Paraburkholderia fungorum: one gene and its partner. The protein of the gene in region 1 interacts with the protein of each later gene in a pairwise test. Links are inferred from orthologs where the notes say so. Each region holds a gene or a part of one and is shown on either strand. Other genes may lie near its edges. The genes, in order: rpe and eno.

Region 1 (3,141 bases):
GTCGACCGGACCGCGCCGCCGCCCCCGCAGGACGCCAGCATTACCGCTACCGAAAGCGCTCCGAGCCATGCTCCGGCCGTGCGGACAAAACGCATACAATGTTCGTTCTTGATGGAAACCGCCATGTCTGATCTGTTCGACGAATACCCGATGCTCATCTTCGCGCTGGAGTCGCTCATCGCGCTCTTCCTGCTCGTCTTCATCGTCGTATGGACGTCGTCCGGCAAGAAGAAAACGGCGCGCGCCAAAGCCAATGAACAGCAGAAGCAGCAAAAACCACAGTGACGCAAGGCGCTCCACTTCACGCTTAATAGTGAATCAACCGCTCGTTCAACCGTTTTAAAGACCGCGGACCAACGCCCCAGTTCAATGCAACGTACGCGGCATGCGCAAAATGAACTCCGACACCGGCGCATCAAAACGCTCGCCGTCTTCTGCCACGCAAAAATAAGCGCCACGCATGGTACCGACCGGCGTGGCAATCACCGCCCAACTCGTGTACTCAAAGTGCTCGCCTGGTTTAAGCAGCGGCTGATGCCCTACCACGCCCAAGCCCTTCACTTCCTGAACATTGTTATCGCTGTCGGTAATCACCCAATGACGCGCGATTAACTGCGCAGGCACCTGACCGGTGTTACGAATGGTCAGCGTGTATGCGAACGCATACTGGCGGCGCTCCGGGTCCGACTCTTCGGGCAGAAACTGCACCTGCGCCGACACGCTGAATTCGTACTGGCTCATCCTGATTCCGGTCTGATCAAACTGCTATGGAAAATCGCGGGAAAGCCCGAACGCCAATGGTTTGCGGCGTACCGGCGATGCGGCGCGTATGGATTGGCATTCTGCTTGATGCGGGGGATGCCCGCAACCGGACAAATCCTCGAGCCAAAGGCCATTAAGGCGATTTGTGATTTCGTCGCAAGAACTTGGGGCGCAGGCTTATAACCTTTGGCCAGGCGGTTCTGAGGCGAACAAAACGGTAAAATGACGCTTTCCCGCTTGCATCCTCCCCCACCATGACGCAATTCCGCATTTCTCCCAGCATTCTGTCCGCTGATTTCTCCCGCCTGGGCGAAGAAGTCCGCAACGTCGTCGCCGCCGGCGCCGACTGGATTCACTTCGACGTGATGGACAACCATTACGTGCCGAACCTGACCATTGGTCCGCTCGTCTGCGAGGCGATCCGCCCGCACGTCGACGTGCCGATCGACGTGCACCTGATGGTGCGCCCGGTCGACCGCATCGTGCCGGACTTCGCGAAGGCCGGCGCCAATATCATCAGCTTTCACCCGGAAGGCTCGGACCATATCGACCGCACGCTCTCGCTGATCCGCGATCACGGCTGTAAGGCCGGCCTGGTGTTCAACCCGGCCACGTCGCTCAGCCATCTGGATTACGTAATGGACAAGGTCGACCTCGTGCTGATCATGTCGGTGAATCCGGGCTTTGGCGGCCAGTCGTTCATTCCCGAGGCGCTGGTCAAGCTGCGCGAAGCCCGCAAGCGGATCGACGCTTACAAGGAACGCACAGGCCGCGAGATCCATCTGGAAGTGGACGGTGGCGTGAAAGTCGACAACATCGCGGAAATTGCGGCGGCTGGCGCGGACACATTCGTGGCAGGTTCTGCAATCTTCGGCCAGCCCGATCACAAGGTCGTGATCGACAAGATGCGCGCCGCGCTCGCCAACGTTCAGCACTGATTACCCGCACGCAATATGACCACTCCGTTCCCTGCCCCGACCTTCACCGGCCCGCGCCTGCAAGCCGCGATCATCGACCTCGACGGCACGATGATCGATACCGCCGACGACTTCACAGCCGGCCTGAACGGCATGCTCGCGCAACTCGACGCGACGGAAACATCGCGCGAGGAGGTGGTCGGTTACGTCGGCAAGGGTTCGGAGCATCTGATCCGCAGCGTGCTCGCGCCGCGCTTCGAGACGGAGCACGCGCAAGACCGCTTCGACGAGGCGCTCGCGATCTATCAGGCCGAATACGCGAAGATCAACGGTCTGCACACACGGCTTTACCCCGATGTCGAGGCTGGTTTGCGCGCCATGCGCGACGCCGGCCTCAAGCTCGCCTGCGTGACCAACAAGCCGCATCGGTTCGCGGTCGAATTGCTTGAACAGTACGGGCTTGCCCAATACTTTAGCGTCGTGCTCGGTGGCGACAGTCTGCCAAAAAAGAAACCGGACCCGTTGCCCATGCTTACCGCTGCGACGCAACTGGGCGTCGAACCGCAGGCTACGGTGGCCATCGGCGATTCGGAAAACGACGCGCTGGCGGGCCGCGCGGCGGGCATGGCGACGCTCACCGTGCCGTACGGCTACAACCACGGCCAAGCTATACAAACAATAAAATCCGATGGTATAGTTGCCTCGCTGTCCGATGCCGCCAAGGCGATCGCAGCGCACCATTCCACGACTTGAAAAGTCCTTCAACCTCATGTTTCTGAATAAAAAACGGAGTCTGATTAGCATCGACCGGGGAGCCTGGCCCTGGCGTCGCTGGTCGCGCTAACCTCGCCTGAGGTACGCTGAAGCTCGTCTTCGGCAACCGTTTTTTACTTCGCTGCGCTCACGCGTTTTTTCCATCATCTTGTTTCGCTGCATCGGTTGATTCGGCCTGCATGTGCCCGCAAAGTACATCTGTGCGCTGAAACCCTTTGCACGCGTCGATGGGAAACTCGCGCCGGTCGGTATCATCATCGTGTTGAGTAGTCCACGAACACCCTGACCGGTTGCGCTACGCCCCGCTTTGTCCGACGCACCCTGCTGCCGGACCACCGTACAGGATCGGAACATGACCGAACTCGAATTCCAGTCCCTCGCCAACGAGGGTTTCAACCGCATCCCGCTGATCGCCGAAGCGCTGGCCGACCTCGAAACGCCGCTTTCGCTGTATCTGAAGCTGGCGCAAACCGAGCGCAACGGCGCGAACTCGTTTCTGCTGGAATCGGTGGTGGGTGGCGAACGTTTCGGCCGCTACTCGTTCATCGGACTGCCGGCGCGCACGTTGCTGCGCACCCGCAACGGCGTGTCGGAAGTGGTGCGCGACGGCAAGGTCGTCGAAACGCACGAGGGCGATCCGCTCGAGTTCATTCAGCAATTCCAGGGGCGCTTCAAAGTGGCGCAGCGC
Region 2 (3,119 bases), 980 kb from region 1 along the record:
CATGAAGAACGTGATCGACAAGGCGCGTGACGCAGCGCGTGAAGCCGGTCTGTCGGAAGACCGCTTCATGGCGTGTGAGCGCGGCGTGTCGTTCGGCTATAACAACCTCGTGTCGGACATGCGTTCGCTCGCGATCATGCGCGAAACCAGCGCGCCGGTCGTGTTCGACGCGACTCACTCGGTGCAGTTGCCGGGCGGTCAGGGCACGAGCTCGGGTGGTCAACGCGAATTCGTGCCGGTGCTGGCGCGTGCCGCGGTGGCAGTGGGCGTCTCCGGCCTCTTCATGGAAACGCACCCGAATCCGGCGCAGGCCAAGTCGGACGGCCCGAATGCCGTGCCGCTGAACCGCATGGCCGACCTGCTCGAGACGCTGGTAACGCTCGATCAGGCCGTCAAGCGCGCGCCGTTCCTCGAAAGCGATTTCAACTGATTCATACGTTTTCCGCGTGTCACGACTCGCTTGCATAATGGGCGCAGTCGTCGACGCGCGGCGAAAGTAACGCAATGGTCGTCGAACGTATCGGCGCGCGAGTGGTTCGTCGGGGAGACCGGCGCTCTTCTTGAGATCGGAGTCAGCGCTAACGCGCCAACTCCGATCGACACGCGCGATACAGTGTCACAGTAAAGAATTCAACGTCATTTCTTGAGGAAACCATGAGTGCTATCGTAGATATCATCGGTCGAGAGATTCTCGATTCGCGAGGCAACCCCACCGTCGAATGCGACGTGCTGCTCGAGTCGGGCACGATGGGCCGCGCTGCGGTGCCGTCGGGTGCATCGACCGGCTCGCGTGAAGCCATCGAGCTGCGCGACGGCGAAACCGGCCGTTACGGCGGCAAGGGCGTGCTGAAGGCCGTTGAGCACATCAACACTGAAATCTCCGAAGCGATCATGGGCCTCGACGCTTCCGAGCAGGCCTTCCTCGACAAGACGCTGCTGGAACTCGACGGCACCGACAACAAGTCGCGCCTCGGCGCAAACGCGATGCTGGCTGTGTCGATGGCCGTCGCGAAGGCCGCTGCTGAAGAAGCCGGCCTGCCGCTGTACCGCTACTTCGGCGGCTCGGGCGCAATGCAACTGCCGGTCCCGATGATGAACATCGTCAACGGTGGCGCGCACGCGAACAACAGCTTGGACATCCAGGAGTTCATGATCGTTCCGGTTAGCCAGCCGACTTTCCGCGAAGCACTGCGCTGCGGCGCCGAAGTGTTCCACGCGCTGAAGAAGATCCTGTCGGACCGCGGCATGAGCACGGCAGTGGGCGACGAAGGCGGTTTCGCACCGAACTTCGGCAGCAACGACGAGTGCCTGTCGACCATCCTGCAAGCTATCGAGAAAGCAGGCTACCGCGCCGGTGAAGACGTTCTGCTCGCACTCGACTGCGCAGCGAGCGAGTTCTACCACGACGGCAAGTACCAGCTGGCTGGCGAAGGCCTGCAACTGTCGTCGACGGAATTTGCGGATTACCTCGCAAACCTGGCCGACAAGTTCCCGATCGTGTCGATCGAAGACGGCATGCACGAAAGCGACTGGGCAGGCTGGAAGACGCTGACCGACAAGCTCGGCAAGAAGGTCCAGCTGGTCGGCGACGACCTGTTCGTGACCAACACGCGCATCCTGAAGGAAGGCATCGACAAGGGCATCGCCAACTCGATCCTGATCAAGATCAACCAGATCGGCACGCTGACGGAAACCTTCGCGGCAATCGAAATGGCGAAGCGCGCAGGCTACACGGCTGTGATCTCGCACCGTTCGGGCGAAACCGAAGATTCGACGATCGCCGATATCGCGGTCGGCCTGAATGCCGGTCAGATCAAGACGGGTTCGCTGTCGCGTTCGGACCGCATCTCGAAGTACAACCAGTTGCTGCGTATCGAAGAAGATCTCGGCGATATCGCCAGCTATCCGGGCAAGTCGGCGTTCTACAACCTGCGCTAAGTTGGCTGATGTCTACGCTAACCGATGAGCCGGTTATCCCCCGTTTCTGATTGACCTCGCCGCCCTGCGTATAGCGCAGGGCGGCGCGTATTTATTGTGCTTACTTCATGCGGCTCGTCACTGCTGTCCTGATCGTTCTGCTGGCGCTGATCCAGTACCCGCTCTGGTGGGGCCATGGGGGCTGGTTGCGTGTGCACGAGTTGCAGCAGCAACTGGCGCAGCAACTGCAGAAGAACAACGATTCGAAGCTGCGCAACGAGCGTATTCAGGGCGAAGTGCAGGATCTGCAGAACGGCACGGCCGCTGTCGAAGAGCGGGCGCGCTACGAAATGGGCATGGTCAAGGATGGCGAAGTGTTCGTGCAATTCGTGTCGCCGAACGCGCCGTTGCCGACCGCAAACACGCCTTCGGTGACAACCTCGACGCGGGGTGAAGTGTCGGCGGCACCGCTGCATGTGGTGCCGAATCCGGAGTCGCGTGCGAAGCCGGATCGCAAGCACGGCGGCAAGGCGGCGAAGGACAAGAAGGCCGCTGGTACGCATTGAACGTTGCGTGTTGGTGTAGCGCGTTAGCTGCGCCAGGCCGGCAAGATACGGGGGACGAAAAAAGGAGCGGTTCAGCAATGAACCGCTCCTTTTTCTTTTGGCCCTTCAGGTTGAGTGCGCTACCGCGCGATACGCCCCACGCTTTGTTCTACCAACCCCAGTTTGGTCCAAAACCCACGCCAATCCCGGAGCCCCAGCCGCGTCCCCAACCGCCGCTGGAATAACCTCCCCAGACGTTGACCGGTGGCGAGTAATAACGCGACCAGGCCTGAGCGGCATTTTCGGCGGCAATCGCCTGATCCTGTTCGAACAGCACCTGCCGGTCGATCGCGTCATAGCGTGCGCGTTCTTGCGGCGTAAGTGGCGGCGCGGTGGTGGAGTTGACGGTGTCGGTCTGATCGGCCGGCAAACGGCTCAGGATCGGCGACGGCCCTGGCGGATCGATCGCGCAGCCGGCTAGCGCGGCGGTGCCGGCAACCACGACGAGGACCGAAAACAAGCGCGTGTGGCGAAGGGCAAGGGCATAGCGGGTCGACGAAACAGTGCGGATCATGTTCGATCTCCAGCAATCAGTCGGTCGGATGCCTAAGTAAAAATGCACAACGTCCGCCGCCAGGAATCAACGCAACCAGACGA

Evidence for each region.
Region 2: the proteins of rpe (region 1) and eno interact in binary tests that used the Escherichia coli proteins (3 or more experiments, as listed by UniProt). The link is inferred for Paraburkholderia fungorum from one-to-one orthologs.

The regions. Positions count from the first base shown.
Region 1 is NZ_FNKP01000001.1:3,494,753-3,497,893, forward strand. The notes cover bases 41-2,858. They hold rpe (ribulose-phosphate 3-epimerase), read left to right. Parts: upstream 41-1,016; coding sequence 1,017-1,700; downstream 1,701-2,858. Other genes in these bases: mltA (murein transglycosylase A), read right to left, coding at 41-95; BLS41_RS39605 (hypothetical protein), read left to right, coding at 112-285; apaG (Co2+/Mg2+ efflux protein ApaG), read right to left, coding at 367-741; BLS41_RS15505 (phosphoglycolate phosphatase), read left to right, coding at 1,716-2,432; trpE (anthranilate synthase component I), read left to right, coding at 2,806-2,858. Also shown: more of mltA, read right to left, coding at 1-40; more of trpE, read left to right, coding at 2,859-3,141. UniProt on the Escherichia coli protein: Catalyzes the reversible epimerization of D-ribulose 5-phosphate to D-xylulose 5-phosphate.
Region 2 is NZ_FNKP01000001.1:2,513,986-2,517,104, reverse strand. What follows is about bases 1-2,796. They hold eno (phosphopyruvate hydratase), read left to right. Parts: upstream 1-654; coding sequence 655-1,938; downstream 1,939-2,796. Other genes in these bases: BLS41_RS11035 (hypothetical protein), read right to left, coding at 2,632-2,796; ftsB (cell division protein FtsB), read left to right, coding at 2,046-2,483; kdsA (3-deoxy-8-phosphooctulonate synthase), read left to right, coding at 1-430. In the rest of the region: more of BLS41_RS11035, read right to left, coding at 2,797-3,036. UniProt on the Escherichia coli protein: Catalyzes the reversible conversion of 2-phosphoglycerate (2-PG) into phosphoenolpyruvate (PEP). It is essential for the degradation of carbohydrates via glycolysis.